DNA from 2 places in the Ferrovibrio xuzhouensis genome. Region 1 is predicted to be linked to the other one. Evidence: predicted binding sites of a transcription regulator. Region 1 holds the regulator's gene; the other holds the start of a gene.
The links. Region 1 encodes HrcA, which represses chaperone genes, less so after heat shock. Its sites were predicted from a motif close to GTTAGCACTCNCCNNNGGNGAGTGCTAAC; they were not measured.
Positions count from the first base shown of each region.

Region 1 (9,927 bases):
GCACACTGCGTGGCGGGCCGACCCGGTCTCTGAAACTGGCGTCTGGCGGCGTGCTGGTGCTGGGCGGCGCGGCGCGGCTGGCTTTCCACGGCATCGACCGGGTGCTGGGCGGTTCCAGCCGTCTGCTGCCCGGTGGCGGCCGGATCAATCTGACATTGCGGCGGGTGACTCGGCTATAGCGGCAACCACCGTCCCGGCAGCCGGTGGCGGCGGGAAATGGGCCCGGACCGTGGTGCCGCGGCCGGGGGCGCTGTCCAGCTCGAAACTGCCGCCATGCAGTTCGACCAGCGACTTGACCAGCGGCAGGCCTAGTCCGGTGCCTTCGTATTTGCGGGTCAGGTCATTCTCGACCTGGCCGAACGGCGCCAGCACCACCGGGATGTTTTCCGGCGCGATGCCGATGCCGGTATCGCTGACCCAGATGCGGAAACCGCCATCAGCCTGCCCGGCGGCCCCGACCTCGACCGTGCCGCCATTGGCGGTGAACTTGATGGCATTGGACACCAGATTGAGCAGGATCTGGCGCAGGGCCTGGCGGTCGACGAAACCTTCAAAGAGGTCCGGATCGGCCGCCATGTTGAGATGCACGCCGCGACCGATGGCGCGTTCGCGGAAGATGCGCAGGCTGGTCTCCAGCACCTCGACGGGATCGATCACCTCCGGCTGGATGCGCCAGGAGCCGCTTTCGATCTTCGACATGTCGAGGATGTTGTTGATCAGGCTGAGCAGATGCTGGCCGCTGGAGAGAATGTCGTCGACATATTCGGTATAGCGGGCATTGCCGATCGGCCCCAGCATCTCCTTGCGGATCACCTCGGCGAACCCGATGATGGCATTCAGCGGCGTGCGCAGCTCATGGCTCATGTTGGCGAGGAAGCGGGTCTTGCTCAAAGACGCCTCTTCGGCGGCCTGGCGGGCGCGTTCCAGCGCGCGGTTGCGCCGTTCGCTGCGCGCCATGCCGAGTTGCAGCAGCAGCAGCGCGGTGCCAACGCCGTAATATATGCCGGCGCGGGTGACGATGAAGCCGCGCAGCAGGGCGGCCTGGTGTTCGTCGGCGATCAGGCTTTCCAGCTTGTCGACACTGATCGAGGATTCGACGATCAGCGGGTTGCGGTCCATCAACTCGGCGACCGGCTTGCGGGCAAACAGGGCGCGGCCGAAATCGCGCGACAGGTGGGTGATCAGGTCATAGCGGTTGATCAGGCCGACCGGCCGGCCGTCGTGGCCGACCACGGCAATGGCGCCGAGGTCGGGATCGGCCTGGAAGCGGCGGTCGACATCCTCGCAGCGCATGGTTGGCGGCACCGAAGGCAGTGGCACCGCCACTGTCCCGATGGTCTCGAGTATTTCAGAACCGATCATGTCCACCGCGGATCCCCGTCGCCCTCAGCAGGCTGATTACCGAGGCAGACTATCGGGGTCCGTGGTTGCAGATTTTTGACAAAGGCGGATGTCAGCCGGATTTGTCGGGCTATCCGGGGTTTTCACACGTTTGCCGGGTCAGCCCTGCAGGGCAGTCTCGGCTTGCGGGTTCAGAGTCCGGATGACCCCGGTCAGGACCTCATAGGAGTGCAGCCGGGCCCTGTGATCGTGGATGGCGGAGGCCACCATGATCTCGTCGGCGCCGGTCTGGGCAATAAAGCGCTCGAGGCCGCGGCGCACGGTGTCGGCACTGCCGACGAAGGAACAGGCCAGCATCGCCGAGGCACGGGCCTTCTCGACCGGCGACCAGTAGGTCTCGATGTCATCGATCGGCCGGGGCAGCAGGCCGCGGGTGCCGCGCTGCATGTTGGTGAAGGCCTGCTGCGCCGAAGTGAACAGCCGGCGCGCCTCGTCGTCGGTATCGGCGGCGATCACGTTGACGCCGACCATGGCGTGCGGTTTGGCCAGCTGTCCGGAGGGCTCGAAGCGGCTGCGATAGGTCTCCAGCGCCGGCATCAGCGCCTCGGGGGCGAAATGCGAGGCGAAGGCATAGGGCAGGCCGAGAATGGCGGCGAGCTGGGCGCCGAACAGGCTGGAGCCGAGAATCCACAGCGGCACGTTCGAGCCGCCGCCAGGCACCGCGCGCAGGCGCTGGCCGGGTTCGATCGGGGCGAGCAGGGCCTGCAGCTCCTGCACGTCGCGGGGGAAGGTATCGGCCGCCTCAGGGTCGCGGCGTAGCGCCCGCAGGGTCATCTGGTCGGTGCCGGGCGCGCGACCCAGGCCCAGATCGATGCGGCCGGGATACAGTGCTTCCAGCGTGCCGAACTGCTCGGCGATCACCAGCGGCGAATGGTTGGGCAGCATGATACCGCCGGCGCCGACGCGCATGTACTTGGTGCCGCCGGCGACATGGCCGATCACCACCGCGGTGGCGGCGCTGGCGATGCCGATCATGTTGTGGTGTTCGGCCAGCCAGTAGCGGTTGTAGCCCCAGTCCTCGGCATGGCGGGCGAGATCGAGGGTGTTGCGCAGGGCATCGCGCGGCGTGAAGCCGTCCGGCACGGGCGCGAGATCGAGAACGGAAAACAGCGGCACGGCAAACCTCCGGCGGTCACTGCGCCGACACCGGCGCCCACGGGCACTGCGCCGACACCGGCGCCTCTCGCAAGCCGGCGGCGGGCCAAGCTCACGCCAGCAAGCTAACGCGGCCGGCGCGCCGTTCAACCCCGGGCAGGTTGAGCGGGGGGATCAGGCCTGGGTATTGACCGCGGCGCCGGGCTGCAGCTCGTCCTGCGGGCCGCCCTTGGAGACGCCGACCATGGCGGCACGCAGCAGGCGGCCGTGCTGGACGTAGCCGGCCGCCACCACCTGCACGACGGTGCCCGACGGCACTGTGGGATCTTCGATCTCGAACATCGCCTGGTGCAGGTTGGGGTCGAATTTCTGGCCCTTCGGCTCGACGCGGGCAATGCCATGGCGCTCGAATACGCTCAGCAGCTCGCGCTCGGTCGCCTCGACGCCGGAGATCACCGCGGCTTCCGGGCTGCCCTCGGCGTGCTTCGGCGCGTTGTCGAGCGCGCGGCGCAGGTTGTCGGCCACGGTGAGGATGTCGCGGGCGAATTTGCCGGACGCATACTTGGCGGCGTCTTCCTTCTCGCGCTCCAGCCGCTTGCGCAGGTTCTCGCCCTCGGCGGCGGTGCGCAGGATGCGGTCTTTCAGCTCGGCGATCTCGGCCTGGGCGGCGGCCAGCGCGGCGGCGGCAGCCTCCGGCCCGGTCGCTCCCGACGTACTCTGGGCGGCGCTCTCGGGCGCCTCGGCCGGGGTCGCGGGGTTCTGGGTTTCGTTCTGTGTCATCGTATCCTCGTTGCGTCCTGCATATACGGATCGAGGCCGGAAATTGAAAGGGGTAGGGCGAAAAACCGGGCTTCTGCGGGCTGATTACGGCGTCAGCCGAGCAGGCGGCCGACCACCTGGGCGGTGAAATCCACCATGGGGACGACCCGGGCGTAGTTCATCCGGGTCGGGCCGATCACCCCGATGGCGCCGACGATGCGCTGCTGCTGGTTCTGCAGCGGGGCAACGATCAGCGAACAGCCGGCGCGACGGAACAGGGTGTTCTCCGAGCCGATGAAAATGCGGACGCCCTCGCTGCCCTGGGTCAACTCGATCAGCCGCAGCATCTCCTCGGTATTCTCGAGTTCCTCCATCAGGTCGCGGATGCGCTCGAGGTCGGCCAGTGCCGAGACGTCGTCCAGCAGGCTGGCGCTGTTGCGCACGATCAGCGTGCCGCGGCCCGGCTCGCCGCCCCAGATCGCCAGGCCCGCCTCGACGATGCCGGCGGCCAGCTGGTCGACCTCGGCGCGCCGAGCGGTCAGTTCGTGCAGGATCTCGTCGCGCGCCTCGGCCATGGTGCGGCCGGCCAGGCGTTGCGACAGGAACTGTCCGGCCTCGGCCAGCGCCGAGCCGGTCATGCCCATTGGCATGTCCAGCATGCGGTTCTCGACCTGGCCGGATTCCGAGACCAGCACGACGAGCGCGCGGCCCGGGGCCACGGGGACGAATTCCACATGGCGCAAGGGGGCGTCGACCTTCGGTGCCACCACCAGCCCGGCATGGCCCGACAGGCCCGAGAGGACGGCGGTCGCCTGGGTCAGCACTTCCTGGAAACCGGTGCCCGAGGCGGCGCAGCGCGTCTCGATCGACGTGCGCTCCTCGCCGGTCAGGTCGCCGACCTGCAGCAGGCCGTCGACGAACAGCCTGAGCCCGGTTTCGGTCGGCAGCCGGCCGGCTGAGGTATGCGGCGCATAGAGCAGCCCGGCGTCTTCGAGATCGGCCATGGTGTTGCGGATGCTGGCCGGCGACAGCCGGTTTTCGAGTTTCTTCGACAGCAGGCGCGAACCGACCGGCTCGCCGGTGGTCATATAGGTCTCGACCACCAGGCGCAGGATGTCGCGGCTGCGCTGGCTCATTTCCTGGATCATGGCTTCCACAATTAAGAAGGGGACCGGCTGTCGTCAATGACGTCCGGGCGCCGGGCCGCCGGACAGGCCACCCCCGGAGAAATCCCGGTTCCTGTGGCATCGCTCACAGAATGCCACATCGGCGGCCAGACCGGCGGGAATAAAACCGGGCGCCCGGGTGTCTTTCCCACGAACCGCCCCGGCATTCGCCGCGGGGGTCGCTGCATCAGGAACAGACATCATGCGCAGAACTTTCCTTTCCGCCTTCGCCCTTGCCGCCGGTTTCGCCATGACCGGCCCGGCTTTCGCCCATGCCCGTCTGGAACGGGCCGTCCCCGACGGCAAGGCCACCCTTGCCCTCACGCTGGACAGCCTGAAGCTGTTTTTCTCCGAGGGGCTCGTCATCGCGCTGAGCGGGGTAAAGGTCACCGATGCCGGCCAGCACCCGGTCCAGACCGGCACGCCCGTTCTCGCCGCCTGCGACGACCGGGAGATGATCGTCCCGCTGCCGGCCAGCCTGCCGGTCGGCAAATACACCGTGCTGTGGCATGCCGTGGCCAGCGATGGCCATCGCGCCGAGGGCAGTTACACCTTCGCGGTCAGCCATTGATCGCGCCGCAGCCCCTGCTGGTTGCCGCCCGCCTGGCCTGCGACGCGGCGGCAAGCTTTCTCTTCGGCGCCGGCCTGTTCTTTGTGGCGGTCGCGCCGGGGCAGGTCGGCGGTGTGGCGGCGGCGCGGCTGCGTTGGCCGATGCTGGCTGCCGTCCTGCTTGCGGTTGCCGCCCTGCTGGCCTGGCTCGTCGCGGAGGCGGCGAGCGCCGGCGGCGGCTGGTCCGCCGTCGATCCGGCCCTGCTGCGGGTTCTGCTGCTGGCCACGCCGATCGGACGGGCCTGGCTGGTCCGTGCGGGGCTGGCCCTGCTGACGGCGGGTGCGGTTGTGATGGCGGCCAGACCGGCCGTGGCCACCGCACTGGCCGGCGGCCTGCTGGCCAGCGTCGCGCTCGGCGGCCATGCGGTGATGCATGACGGCTGGCTCGGCGACCTTCACATGACCAACGACGCGGTGCATGTGCTGGCCGGCGCGGCCTGGGCGGGCGGGCTGGTGCCGCTTGTGCTCTGCCTCGGCCGCTGTGCCGATCGCACATTGCTCGCGCCGGCGCGGCAGATGCTGCTGCGCTTTTCCGTCATGGGGCAGGTCGCGGTCGCGCTGGTCGTCGCCACCGGCCTGGCCAATACGCTGCTTGTCTTTGGCGGTTGGCCGCAGCGCTGGGCCACCGCCTATCAGCTGCTGCTGGCGCTGAAGATCCTGCTGGTGCTCGGCATGATCGGACTGGCGCTGCGCAACCGCTCGGCCTTCCGCAACCGTTTCGGCGGCGATGCGCTCGCTACCCTGCGGTCGATCCGGCGCGCCGCCTGCGGCGAACTGGCCCTGGCGGCCGGCGTACTGATGCTGGTTGCCGTTTTCGGCACGTTGTCACCGCAATAGGAGACCGACCCATGACCAGCCCTCACGGTGCCGTGTTTTTGGATTCTAAAATGACTGCTCTAAAATCCGGACCCGCCTCGCAGACGCCGGTTCCGCCGGCTGCGCGCCTCCTCCGGATCAGAGAGACAGCGGAATGCTTCCGTCAGCGCCCCCGCCACTCCCGTCGTCTTCCGCCCTTGCCGTCTGGACGGCCCGCGCGGGCGCGCTCTGCTATGCCGCCTGGGGCCTGTTCCACTGCAAGGTGGCCTACGACATCATGCAGCTCGGCGAAGGCCACGAGGGCATCGCGCAGGGCCGGCTGTTCCAGCTCGCCGCCTACATGCTCACCATCTCGCTGTTCATCATCGTCGTGGCGCTCTGGCGCAACTGGCGCAACGACCGGCTCGGCTACTGGCTCAGCCTCTGCGTCGCCGGCTGGGCCGACGGCATCTGGATCACCGTGGTGGTGCTGCCGGGCTATGTCGGTTTCGCGCGCGGCTTCATCCCGCCGGCGATCTTCCTGGCGGGGGCCATCCTCACCACCATCGCCCGGCGCCGGCAGGCGCACGGCCGCGCAGCTATGTAACGGGCCGGCCGGCCTCGTTGCGTGGGGGCGGCGATGACTGGTCCCGTCGCCCTGTGGTGCCGGCTGGGCGCTGGCCTGCTGGCGGGTGCCATCGCAATCGGACTCAACACCGTCGCCCTGAAACTGGCCGATTATGTTCCGCTGGCGACGGCCCATGGCGGCCTGCTGCGGCTGGTCTCGCTCTGGATCGGGCCGGTGTTGCAGCAGACCGGAATCGCGGCGTTATGGTTGGCGCTCGGCGGTCCGCCGGCCAACACGCCGCCGTTCCAGACCGGCTTCCATCTCGCCGTCGGCCTCGCCATGGCGGTGGTCTATGTCGTGGCCATCGAGCCGGTTCTGCCGCGGCCGGCCTGGCTGAAGGGCGCGATCTATGCAGCCGGTGTCTGGCTGCTGAATGCCGTTGTCGTGCTGCCTCTGACGGGCGAGGGCTTTGCCGGCAGCGCCCATCTGACGCCTGCCGGCATGCTCTGGTACGCCGCGGCGCACACGCTGTTCTTCATGACACTGGCACTGCTGTTCGCGCGGTTCTCGCCCCGGCCGCCGCGCCCGATATCGCGGGGCGGCGCCGGGGAGGTGTTCACCGGCTGAGGAAACTGCGGATTTCCGCGGCGATTTCCGCGGCGTGGGTTTCGAGCGCGAAATGCCCGGTCTCGAAGAAGCGCACCACCGCGGCAGGGATGTCGCGCCTGAAGGCCTCGGCGCCGGCCGGCAGGAAGAAGGGATCGTTCCTGCCCCAGACTGCGAGGAAAGGCGGTTTGTGGGTGCGGAAATATGTCTGGAAGGCCGGATACAGCGCGACGTTGCTCTTGTAGTCGCCGAACAGGTCGAGCTGCACGTCAGCCATGCCCGGCCGCGCCAGATAGAAATTGTCCAGCGAATGGCCGTCCGGCGATGCCGCCGTCGCATCGGGGACACCATGCGTGTATTGCCAGACGGTCGTCTCGGGCTTGAGGAACGCGCGCAGGGCCTCGCGGTTGGCCGGCGTGGCGTCCTGCCAGTAGGCCCGGATCGGATTCCAGCTGTCGCTCAGGCCTTCCTCATAGGCATTGCCGTTCTGCGAAATGATGGCCGTGATCCGCTCGGGGTGTTTCACGGCCAGCCTGAAGCCGGTCGGTGCGCCGTAGTCGAACACATAGAGGGCATAGCGGTCGAAACCGATGACCTCGGTGAAGCGGTCGACGGCCTCCGCGATGCGGTCGAAGGTGACCATGCCATCCGGCGTGCCGGACTGGCCGAAGCCCGGCAGGTCGGGGGCGACGATATGGAAGCGGTCGGCCAGCAGCGGAATGAGGTCGCGGAACATATGGCCGGCGCTGGGGAAGCCGTGCAGCAGCAGCAACTTCGGGGCGCCGGGGGTGCCGGCCTCGCGATAGAAGATGCTGAGGCTGTCCACGGTGGCGGTCTGGTATCGGATGGCGGTCATGGGTCTGGTCCTTGGGGGTAAGTAACCTGTCTGAATTGCGATAGAAGGTTATGCATAGTGCAAGTAACCTGTCAATAGAATTTTTAGAGGTTACTGTAATTTTTCACCCAACTCGACTGTGCCTGACCAAGGTGGCCACCATTAATTCGCTGTTATCCGGTTAATACACGTCACTATGTGCGATGGACAGGATGCAATCCTGCAGTCCACCGCCACATCTACGGCGGTATGAGAGACGGACAGGTTATGGGCAATAACTTGTAATATATCATTATGAAGGTTATATATCGGACAGGCGGGCTGCTGCCGAAGGATGTCGCGGCCGGAACAGGAGTTGTGATGGACAGTCATTCCCCGGCCCTTTTCGTCGGCGATGCGCTCGGGCTGGATTTCCTCAATTCGGTGGCAACGCCGCAGGACACCACGATCGACTGGATCGACGACGGCGAAGGGCTGCTGCGCTGGCTGGATCAGGCACGGCTCGTCCCGGCCTCCGCTCTCGACGCCATTCGCGCCCAGGCGCTGCCCGGCGAACTCGACAAGGTCGCGGACCGGGCCCGAAGCCTGCGGGAATGGTTCCGGGGCTTCGTGCAGACGCATCGGGGCCGCCCGCTGGCGCTGGACACTCTGGATGCGCTGGAGCCGCTGAACCGTCTGCTGGAGCGCGACGAAGCCTTCAGCCAGATCGTGCAGACGCAAGACGGCGGCAGTGCCTCGCTCGAGGTCCGGGCCCTGCGCCGCTGGCGCTCGCCGGAAGCTTTGCTGCTGCCAGTCGGCGAAGCGCTGGCGCGCTTTGTCTGCACGGAGGACTTCACGCAGGTTAAGGCCTGCGAGGGACCCGCCTGCACATTGCTGTTCGCCGACCATACGCGCGGCCATGCGCGGCGCTGGTGCAGCATGGCGCTGTGCGGCAACCGGGCGAAGCAGGCGGCGCATCGCGAGCGGCGCAAGGCGCATCAGCATTAGGCTGCGGCCGGAAAGCAAAAAGCCCCGGAGGGGCTTTTTCATCGGTCTGATGTGTTCTGGAGAACCTGAGCGGTGCTCGCTCAGTAAGGCGGTTTCCGCAGATCGCGCTGTCGCTTTGCCGCTTCCGTCCACCAGGCGAGATCATCGGCGAAGCGCGGAAAGGCCCTTTCCAGCCGGGCCCCGGCTTCTCCTGTCGGCCGGCCGCTCTCGTCGAGGGCACCGAGGATGGGGCCAACCGTGATGGTGCTGGAGGTTACCACCATCCCCATCTCGGAGAGCGTGGCATGCCAGGCGACGTTGGCGCGCGCGCCGCCGATGGCGCCGGCGGAATATGAGAGCACCGCGGCAGGGCGCCAGAACCATTCTTCCAAGAAATGGTCGGTCAGGTTTTTCAGGCCCGGCTGAGGGCCCCAGTTGTATTCCCCGGTTACAAACACGAAGGCGTCCGCAGCAACAATCTTCCGGGCCAGAGCTTCCAGGCGATCCGGTGCGGTCCCCGGCGCATATTCCTTGTACATGCGATCGAGAATGGGAAGGTCGATCGCCTTGGCGTCGATCAGTTCGACATCGTTGCCGCGGGCCTGCAGCGTGGAAACCGTGTAGTTGGCCAGCCGGATGCCCGCGCGATCGGTGCGGTACGATCCGTAGAAGACAAGAATCCGGTCGGTCATATGCGCTCTCCCTATTGTCGGCGCGGCGATTATAGGCGATGCCGCGTCGGCCGCTCACCCGTCCGTCGCATGCCACGGTAAGCCTGCGGCCAACGCTGTCCGCTTCGGAATGTCCGGGATCAGAACAGCCGGTCGAGCCAGCCCTGCGGGCCGGACGTGCGGCCGAACTGGATGTCGGTCAGCGCTGCCTTGAGCCGTGTTGCCACCGGACCGGCCTCGCCATTGCCGATGACAAAACCATGCCGGCGGCCTTTCACATGGCCGATCGGTGCCACGACCGCAGCGGTGCCGCAGGCAAACGCCTCGCGCAGGCGCCCGCTCTGGGCATCGGCCTGCCACTGGTCGATGGCGTAGGGCTCCTCGCGCACGGTCAGGCCCATGCCGCGCGCCAGCGTGATCAGCGAATCGCGGGTGATGCCCGGCAGGATGGTGCCG
Region 1 covers NZ_JBHRYJ010000002.1:481,290-491,216, forward strand. Annotated here, with positions in the region: gene ACFOOQ_RS12405 (alpha-ketoglutarate-dependent dioxygenase AlkB family protein) at 1-179, shown strand, start outside; gene ACFOOQ_RS12410 (ATP-binding protein) at 145-1,362, opposite strand; gene ACFOOQ_RS12415 (LLM class flavin-dependent oxidoreductase) at 1,501-2,517, opposite strand; gene grpE (nucleotide exchange factor GrpE) at 2,671-3,276, opposite strand; gene hrcA (heat-inducible transcriptional repressor HrcA) at 3,369-4,403, opposite strand; gene copC (copper homeostasis periplasmic binding protein CopC) at 4,624-4,992, shown strand; gene copD (copper homeostasis membrane protein CopD) at 4,989-5,867, shown strand; gene ACFOOQ_RS12440 (hypothetical protein) at 6,001-6,432, shown strand; gene ACFOOQ_RS12445 (hypothetical protein) at 6,466-7,020, shown strand; gene ACFOOQ_RS12450 (alpha/beta fold hydrolase) at 7,010-7,855, opposite strand; gene ACFOOQ_RS12455 (CGNR zinc finger domain-containing protein) at 8,195-8,821, shown strand; gene ACFOOQ_RS12460 (NADPH-dependent FMN reductase) at 8,902-9,492, opposite strand; gene ACFOOQ_RS12465 (branched-chain amino acid aminotransferase) at 9,612-9,927, opposite strand, start outside.

Region 2 (9,927 bases), on a different contig from region 1:
CAAAGGCCTCGCTGCTCTCGGCGATGTCGAGCAGTTCGTCCTGGGCACCGCGGATGCGGGCATAGAGGGCGAGATTCTCGTCACGCAGGCGGCGGTTGCGCCGGATCACGCCATAGACGATGCGGTTGGTCATCAGCATCGCTGCGGTAAAGGCGGTCGCCATGGCACCAAGCGCATAGCCCAAGGTGGTGCCCGACAGCAGGAAAGTCACGACATAGGGCAACGCGGCGGCCAGCATGTAGGCGATGGCATTGCTCGGCACCACGGCCAGCGTGGCCGAACTGCCGGCGATCATGCCACCGGTGACCATGATCAGCAGCACCTGATGATTGGGATCGAGATGCGGCAGGAACAGCGCGCCGCCGCCCCAGACCAGGCCGGCGAGGCCGGCGATGGCGGTATCGATGCCGCGCAGCAGCGCCTGGCGGCTTTTGCTGCGCTGTCGCGGCGGCTGCAGGCCGCGCAGCAGGATGTAGAGCGCACCGGTGGCATGCAGGGCGAGCCAGGTCCAGACCCACAGCGCCGGCAGCCGGGTCAGCAGCAGGGCACCGGTGGTGCCGCTGATGATCAGGGTGACCAGCGCGTTGATCGGCAGGATGCGTCGGAAGCCCGCCATCGCCGGGTTGCGGCGGCGGGCCTGTGCCGCGGCGGTTTCGGCTGTCGGATCGGCGCCTGTTATCCCGGAGTCTGCGCTGTCGTGCATTCTGCTGCGTGGTTCCCCCGGCCGACTCAATCCCGAACCGGAGCGTGGCGCAACCTATTCTTTCACCAGCCGTTCACGCGGTCCCATTCGGCGACGACGGCGAGGCCGCCAGCGACGGCCGGGTCGGTGACGTAATAGCGGTCGTACATCGCCGCCGTCATGCAGGAATGGTTGGGCAGCACGCGCAGGCGGCTGCCCGGCGGATGGGCGGACAGGAAATCGGCGGCGCCGCCATCGCGGCGGCCGACCAAGCCATGCTCCTGATGCACGTCGCGCACGGCGAGGTCCGGCAGCGGCACGGCATCGCCTGGCCGGCAGACCAGGCCATAGCCGGTGCCCGGGCTGTGCTCGTTGGCGCCGGTATCCTTCGACAGCGCCAGCCCGCCGGCATCGAGCAGCAGGTGACCGCGGCCCGGATGATGGCTGACCACGGTGGCCAGCACGCTGACGGCAATGTCTTCCATGCGGCAGGAACCGACGCCGGCCTGGAACAGGTCGAAGAACATGTAGTTGCCGGGCCGCATCTCGGTGACACCGGCATAAGATTCGGCATGCAGTGCCGTCGGCGTCGAACCGACCGAGACGATGGCGCAAGCATGACCGGCGGCGCGCAGCCGTCCGGCGGCGGTGACCACCGCCAGCCGCTCGTCTTCGGCAATCGCCTTGATCTCGGCGATGCTGTGGGCGTGGTAGGAATGCCCGGCATGGGTCAGTACGCCGGCGAGTTCCGCGCCGGGCGCGGATAAAGCGGCGGCGAGCGGCAGCAGATCCGGCGAGTCGGGCGCGATGCCGGTGCGGCCGAGGCCGCAGTCGATCTTGATCAGCGTCCGGAAGCGGACGCCGAGCCGCCGGCCGGCAGCGGCGATGGCCTCGGCCACGGCGATATTGTCGGTGATCAGTTTCAGGTCGCAAGCCGTGTCGCGCATGATCGCGGCAGCCTGGTCGAGCTTCTGCGGCGCCACCGGCACGGCGTACAGGATGTCGCGGAAACCGGCGGCGGCGAAATGGGCGGCTTCCACCAGGGTCGAGACGGTGACCGGGCCTTTCGTGCCGGCATGGGCGAGGATGGCGACCGTGGCGGATTTCGCCGTCTTCATATGCGGCCGTAAGCTCAGGCCGAGCGACGCCGCGCGGTCGCGCATGCGCGCGGTATTGGCGAGCAGCCGGGCGCGGTCGAGGATCAGGACGGGGGTGGGCAGGTCGGCAAGCTGAAGCTGGGTCATGCCGCCTCGATAACCCTAGCGCGGCGCCAGCACAAGCTGCGTCTGGGTGACGATTGCGGCCAGCTTGCCATCGGCACGGGTGATCCGGGTCTGCCAGACCATGGTGGTGCGGCCGCGGTGCAGCGGCGTGCATTCGCCATGCGCCGTCTCGCCTGCGGGGATGCCGGCGAAGAAGTTGGTCTTGCTCTCGATCGTCGTGGTGCTGAAGCCCGCGCCGAGATTGGCGATGGTGGCGACGGCGCCGAGCGTATCGGCAAATGCCATCACCGCGCCGCCATGCAGGATGGCCGGCCGGGTGCACAGCTCGGGCCGCACCGGCAGTTCGGCGGTCACCTTCTCGGGCGTCACCTCAAGGACCTTCAGGCCCATCAGGCTGGCAAACGGCAGGTCGATGTCCATGACGGCCTCGTTACTTCATCAACTCGTAAGGCCCGCCGGTCTCCAGCGCCTTGAGATACGCCGGCCGGGCATGGATGCGCTGCAGCCAGTCTTTCAGAGCGGCGTGATCGCCAAGGCCGATGCGGCTCGACGCCGCCTCGACGGGAAAACTCATTATGATGTCGGCGGCGCTGAAATCGGCGCCGGCGAACCACGGGCCGCGTTGCTGCAGTTCGTCGTTCCAGAAGGCGAGCGCGGTGGCGAGCTGCGGATCGGTCAGGCGCTGCTGCACCTTCTTCGCCACCATGCCGACAATCGGCCGCAGCAGGCCCGGCACCTGGCCCGGCAGGCGCAGGAAGATCAGCTTGAGCAGCAGCAAAGGCATCGCCGAGCCTTCCGCGTAATGCAGCCAGTAGGTAAACCGCAGCTTCTCGTCGCTGCCGGCCGGCGGCACCAGGCGGCCCTGCCCGTGTTTCTCGAGGATGTAGTCGAGGATGGCACCGGTCTCGGCAATGGTGCGGCCATCTTCCGTGATCCCAGAATCAGTAATAACCGGCGACTTGCCGAGCGGATGGACCTTCTTCAGCTCCGGCGGCGCCAGCATGTCGGGCCGGCGCTGGTAGCGCACCACCTCGTAGGGGACGCCAAGCTCCTCCAGCAGCCACAGCACGCGCTGGGACCGCGAATTGTTCAGGTGATGCACGGTGATCATCTTGGCCCGCCCCCTCGCACGGGATGGCCGCCAGCCTAGCGGCCGGCCCGGCCGCCGTCATGGTCCGGCCGGGCCCGGGCCGCGGCCTGTCATGAAAAATTATGGCGGAATCCGGGCACTCCCTCCTTGACACTCTGCCGGAGGGTGCTTAGGTGTCTGGCGCTCTCCGTGGGGGAGTGCTAACAGTCCGGCGAATTCCGGCTAACTTATTGATTTTGCTGGATTGACCCGAATTCTGGTTCAACTCTATGCGACAGACATAATGGAGGATCGCATGAAGTTTCGTCCGCTGCATGACCGCGTGGTGGTGAAGCGCCTCGCTGAGGAAGAGCGTACCGCTGGCGGTATCATCATCCCCGACAGCGCCAAGGAAAAGCCGATGCAGGGCGAGATCGTCGCCGTCGGCGCCGGCGCCCGCGATGAAAACGGCAAGGTGCAGCCGCTCGATGTGAAGGCCGGCGACCGCGTGCTGTTCGGCAAGTGGTCGGGCACCGAGGTGAAGCTCGATGGCCAGGAGCTCCTGATCATGAAGGAGTCCGACATCATGGGCATCATCGAAGGCACCCCGGCCAAGAAGTCCAAGGCCGCCTGATCGGCGTCGCCTGATCCCGTCCGTCAAAATTCCAAGGAGAAACAGCTATGGCTGCTAAAGACGTCCGTTTCGGCGCCGATGCGCGCGGCAAGATGCTGCGCGGCGTCGATATCCTCGCCGATGCCGTCAAGGTCACCCTCGGCCCCAAGGGCCGTAACGTCGTGCTCGACAAGTCGTTCGGCGCGCCCCGCATCACCAAGGACGGCGTGACCGTCGCCAAGGAGATCGAGCTTTCCGACAAGTTCGAGAACATGGGCGCGCAGATGGTGCGTGAGGTCGCTTCCAAGGCGAACGACCAGGCCGGCGACGGCACCACCACCGCCACCGTGCTGGCCCAGGCCATCGTCCGCGAAGGCGGCAAGGCCGTCGCCGCCGGCATGAACCCGATGGATCTGAAGCGCGGCATCGACCTCGCCGTCGAGAAGATCGTCGAGGACCTGAAGACCCGCTCGAAGAAGATCTCGGGCGCCAAGGAAATCGCCCAGGTCGGCACCATCTCGGCCAACGGCGACACCGAAATCGGCAACATGATCGCCAAGGCGATGGAAAAGGTCGGCAACGAGGGCGTCATCACGGTGGAAGAGGCCAAGAGCCTCGAGACCGAGCTGGACGTCGTCGAGGGCATGCAGTTCGACCGCGGCTACCTGTCGCCGTATTTCATCACCAATGCCGAGAAGATGATCTGCGACATGGAGAACCCCTACATTCTTCTCCATGAGAAGAAGCTGTCGGGCCTCCAGGCCATGCTGCCGGTCCTCGAGGCCGTCGTGCAGACCGGCCGTCCGCTGCTGATCGTCGCCGAGGATGTCGAGGGCGAAGCCCTGGCCACCCTGGTGGTGAACAAGCTGCGCGGTGGCCTGAAGGTCGCCGCCGTCAAGGCGCCGGGCTTCGGCGATCGCCGCAAGGCCATGCTGGAAGACATCGCGATCCTGACCGGTGGTCAGCTGATCTCGGAAGACCTCGGCATCAAGCTCGAGTCGGTCACCCTGCAGATGCTGGGCACCGCCAAGAAGGTCACGATCGACAAGGAAAACACCACGATCGTTGCCGGCGCCGGCAAGAACAAGGACATCCAGGCCCGTGTTGGCCAGATCAAGGCGCAGATCGAGGAGACTTCCTCGGACTACGACCGCGAGAAGCTGCAGGAGCGTCTGGCCAAGCTGGCCGGTGGCGTGGCCGTCATCAAGGTCGGCGGCGCCAGCGAGATCGAGGTGAAGGAGCGCAAGGATCGCGTCGATGACGCGCTGCATGCGACCCGCGCCGCGGTCGAGGAAGGCATCGTTCCGGGCGGCGGCACCGCGCTGCTGTACTCGGTGCGCGCCATCGACAAGGTCAAGGTCGACAATGCCGACCAGAAGCATGGCGTGGAGATCATCCGCCGCGCCCTGCAGGCTCCGGTTCGCCAGATCGCCGAAAACGCCGGCGTCGATGGCGCCGTGGTGGCCGGCAAGCTGCTCGAGTCGAAGGACACCAGCTGGGGCTTCAATGCCCAGACCGAAGAATACACCGACCTGGTCAAGGCCGGCGTGATCGACCCGACCAAGGTCGTGCGCGTCGCCCTGCAGGGCGCTGCTTCGGTGGCCGGCCTGCTGATCACCACCGAGGCCATGGTTGCCGACAAGCCGGAGCCGAAGTCGGCCGGCGGCGGCATGCCGGGCGGCGGCGGCATGGGTGGCATGGGCGGCATGGGTGGCATGGACTTCTAAGTCCTGCCTTCCGAACGTCCGGAAGTTTACGGAGAGGCCCGGTCGCAAGACCGGGCCTTTTCTTTTTGTCCGGCGTCAGGTGCGGCGCGGCAGGGTCACGGTCGCCAGCAGGCCGCCCTGCGGCGCGGCGGACAGCACGATGCTGCCGCCCTGGGCGGCAATGGCGTCGCGGGCGATGGTCAGCCCGAGCCCGGTGCCGCCGGTCTCGCGGTTGCGCGAGGTCTCGAGCCGGGTGAACGGGCGGAAGGCCATCTCCACCTGGTCGGCCGGGATGCCGGGGCCGTCATCGGCGATGGTGACGGTGAGCGCATCGGCATCGGCCCGCAGCGCCACCTGCACCGCCGTGCCGAACTTGCAGGCATTGTCGATCAGGTTGCCGAAGGCGCGGCGGATGGCGACCGGCTGGCAGACCAGCGCGGCATGATCCGGCCCGTCATACTGGGTCGGGCAGCCGGCATCGGTGGCGGTGTCGCACAGGCTGATCAGCAGCGAGGCGAGATCGATGCCGCTGGAGGGCTCGTCGCGCAGCTGGCTGTTGCCGAAGGTGAGCGTCGCGCTGACCATCGTCTCCATGTCGGCGATATCGGCCAGCACCTGGCGGCGCTGTTCGGCGTCAGGCAGGTATTCGGCGAACAGCCGCAGCCGGGTCAGCGGCGTGCGCAGGTCATGCGAGATGGCGGCGATCATCTGCAGCCGGTCGTCGACGAAACGCTTCAGGCGCAATTGCATCTCGTTGAAGGAGTTGCCGATCGCCTGCAGTTCCGGCGCGTTGAAGCGACCGACCAGGCGCGGCTCGCGGTCATGGCCGAGCCGGTCCGCGGCGGCGGCGAGCTCGTCCAGCGGCCGGACCACGCCGCGCGTCACCCAGATCGACAGCAGGCCGATCATCATCACGGCCAGCAGCGGCAAGGCTACGTTGCGGACCATGCGCAGGGTTTCCTGTCCGTCGCTTTTCGGCATCACCAGCAGCCAGTCGTCGGTGCCGATGCGAAAGGCGATGCGCAGGTCGCTGCTCAGCATGTTGCTGCGCCGGTCATCAAGCGCATCGCGCATCACGATCGGCAGCGGCGGCAGGATGATGACCAGCGGGCGTGCCGAATATTCCGGATCGTCGAGGTCGTCGGCCATCAGCAGCACGTCCTGCGGCGCCAGGCCGAGGGTGTCGGCGATCTGCCGGTGCAGCTCGGCAAAGGCGCCGGCGCGCAGTTCGGCAAAGGCGTTGCCATGCGGGGCATGGCGGAACTCCGGCTTGGCGCCGAGCGGCGTGAAGTCCAGCCATTGCCGCGCCGGCAGGTTCCGCAGCACGCCCGGCCGGTCGGCGGCGGATACGGCGTTGCTGCGGTCGCGCGCCTCGCGCAGGGTGGCGAGCAGCCAGTCGCGGTCGAAGAACATGATGTCGGGCGGCCGGATCACCAGCGGCATCGCCTTGTCGACCGCTTTCACCGCCAGCAGGCCGGCGATGATGACCAGGATCAGGCGGGGCGCCAGGCGCAGGTTGGACCAGATGGGAATGCGCATCGGGATTTCCCTAGCTTCGGTCCGGCACAGCGGTCACCGTTGCGGTGAAGAAATAGCCCTCGTTGCGGATCGTCTTGATCAGGGCAGGGTCCTGCGGGTCGGCCTCGATCTTGCGGCGCAGCCGGCTGATCTGCACGTCGATGCTGCGGTCATAGGCCTGGCTGCTGCGGCCATGCGCCAGGTCGAGCAACTGGTCGCGGGTCAGCACGCGCTGCGGGTGCTCCAGGAAGGCCAGCAGCAGGTCGAATTCGCCGGAGGTCAGGTCGGTCAGCATCCGGTCGGGCGAGGTCAACGTGCGCCGGCTGGCATTGAGGTGCCAGCCGGCGAATTCATAGGTGGAAGCGGGGATGGCCGCGTCGGCCTCCGTATTGGTGCTGGCCGCATTCAGCCGGCGGGTCACGGCACGGATGCGGGCCAGCAGCTCGCGCGGGTTGAACGGTTTCACCACGTAATCGTCGGCGCCGATTTCAAGGCCGACGATGCGGTCGGTGTCGCCGGTCATCGCGGTCAGCAGGATGATCGGCACCTGGCTCTCCGCCCGCATGCGGCGGCACAGCGACAGGCCGTCCTCGCCGGGCATCATGATGTCGAGCACGATCACGTCGATCCGCGCATCGGCACAGATGGCAAACATCTGCCGGCCGTCGGCGGCCTGGCTGACCCGCAGGCCGTGATCGGTCAGGAAACGGGCCAGCATCGCGCGGATGCGCTGGTCGTCGTCGACGATCAGCACATGCCCCGCTCCGGTTGCACTCACGGTGACATCTCCATGCTCCGGCCATGATAGCATCCCGGCCGGACGCGGACGGGAAATTGCAACATTCTGAAACATACCGATACGGCGCTGAAATCCGCCGGCACCGGGCCGCCGCTAGCATGCCCGCCACCTGCCCCTCCCCCAGACAGTGAGCCTGATCCCGCATGTTCGGATTTTCCTTTCTCTGCCGCCCCCGTCGCGTCGCCGGCCTGCCGGTGCTGGTATTGCCGGCACTGATGCTGCCTGTGCTGATCGGCCTGACGGCCGGCCCGGCTTTCGCCCAGCAGGCGGGAAGCCCTCCGACGGACAGCAAGGCCGTCGACAGCAAGACATGGGACATCCGGCTTGGCGCCGGCGTGCTGGTCAAACCCGACTACGAGGGCAGCGACGATTACGAGGTCGCGCCCCTGCCGCTGCTCAGCGTGAATTACCGCGACATCGTGTTCCTCGAGAAAACGACGACACTCGGTGCCAATGTCTTCACCCTGCGGGGACCGGGGCCGAACGACAAGCTGCAGTTCGGACCGCTGCTGCGCTACCAGTTCGGCCGCGACCAGGACAGCAACGATGCGCTGCGCGGCCTCGGCGATATCGATGGCGGCATCGATCTGGGTGCCTTCGTCAATTACCGGGCCGGGCCATGGTCGGCCGGGCTGACGATGTTCCGCGATGTCAGCGATGCCTATGACGGTGGCATGACTGCGCAACTGAAGGGCGGCTATGCCTATCCCATCAGCCAGCGGCTGCGGCTGCGCACGGAAGTCTCGACCACCTGGGCCGATGACAACTATACCGAGGCCTTCTTCGGCATCACGGCGCTGCAGGCCCAGCGCAGCGGCCTGCGGCAGTACCAGGCCGAGGGCGGCTTCAAGGATGCCGGCCTGTCGCTCGCCCTTGATTACAGCCTGACCGACCATTGGGGGCTGACCGGGCTGGTCGGTTACAAGCGCCTGCTCGGCGATGCCGCCGACAGCCCGCTGGTCGAGGACCAGGGATCGGCCAACCAGCTGACCGGTGGCCTGCTGCTCAGCTACAAATTCTGATCGTAGCCGTTTCCGGAGAGGCCCGGTCTTGCGACCGGGCCTTTTTCGTTGTGGGTTGAGCCGCAGGATGCGAACCCCTATAAGGGGCGCCCTTCCAGCAAGCCGCCCAGGATTTCCTCCCGCCATGGCAAAGTCCGCGCCAGCCATCTCTCGCGCCGTGGGTATCGATTTCGGCACCACCAATACCGTCGTGGCGATTGCCGATGCCGATGGTGGTGTCACGCCGGTCCGCTTCAGCCATGGCGATGTCGTGCAGGAGATTTTCCGCTCGGCGCTGTGTTACGAGGATGTTGCGGGCGGCGGCGGCCCACGCCGGATCGACGTCTCGGCCGGCGCGCGGGCGATCGAGCAGTTCCTCACCTCGCCCTACGACCACCGCTTCATCCAGTCGTTCAAGTCCTTCGCCGCCAGCCCGCTGTTCACCGCGACGCAGATCTTCGGCAAGCGCTTCACCTATGAAGACATCCTGAGCGGCTTCCTCGGCCTGCTGCATCGCGAGGCCGGCGCCGCGCTGGCCGGTATCGCGGCCCTGCCGGTGATCGCCGGCCGGCCGGTGCGTTTCGTCGGCGCCGCGCCGGACCCGGCGCTGGCGCTCCGGCGCATGAATGCATCCTACGCCCGTGCCGGCTTTCCCGACGTGCGCTACGCCTACGAGCCGGTCGGCGCCGCCTTTTTCTTCGCCCGCCGGCTGCAGCAGGCCGCCACCATCCTGGTGGCCGATTTCGGCGGCGGCACCAGTGACTTCTCGCTGATGCGGTTCGAACGAGGCACTAAAGGGATGACCGCCACGCCGCTCGGCCATGCCGGTGTTGGCGTCGCCGGCGATGCCTTCGATTTCCGCATCATCGACAATGTGGTCGCGCCGCGGCTCGGCAAGGGCGGCCTGTACCGGAGCGACGGCAAGAACCTGCCGATGCCCGGCCAGTATTACGCGCAGTTCGCCCAGTGGCATCAGCTCGCCATGCTGAAATCGCCGAAAGTGCTGGCCGACCTGCGTCGTCTGGCCAGGGCCGCCGTCACGCCGGCGGCGATCGAGGATTTCATCACCGTGGTGGAGATGGACCTGGGCTTCGGCCTCTACCGCGCGGTATCAGACGCCAAGACGGCGCTGTCCGCCGCCGCGCGCACGGAGTTGTGCTTCGACATGGAAGGCGTGACCATCCGCGAGCGCATCAGCCGCAAGGATTTCGAAGGCTGGATCGCGCCCGACCTGGCGCAGATCGATGCCGCGCTCGATCAGGTTTTCAGCCTGGCGGGGCTCGCACCGGCCGCCGTCGACCAGGTGTTCATGACCG
Region 2 covers NZ_JBHRYJ010000001.1:1,918,264-1,928,190, forward strand. Annotated here, with positions in the region: gene ACFOOQ_RS09540 (sensor histidine kinase) at 1-703, opposite strand, end outside; gene ACFOOQ_RS09545 (alanine racemase) at 766-1,926, opposite strand; gene ACFOOQ_RS09550 (PaaI family thioesterase) at 1,942-2,325, opposite strand; gene ACFOOQ_RS09555 (glutathione S-transferase family protein) at 2,336-3,016, opposite strand; gene groES (co-chaperone GroES) at 3,291-3,608, shown strand; gene groL (chaperonin GroEL) at 3,656-5,314, shown strand; gene ACFOOQ_RS09570 (sensor histidine kinase) at 5,390-6,832, opposite strand; gene ACFOOQ_RS09575 (response regulator) at 6,843-7,589, opposite strand; gene ACFOOQ_RS09580 (MipA/OmpV family protein) at 7,754-8,632, shown strand; gene ACFOOQ_RS09585 (Hsp70 family protein) at 8,757-9,927, shown strand, end outside.
Region 2: the regulator HrcA is predicted to act here: its motif matches at 3,172-3,200, upstream of groES (co-chaperone GroES).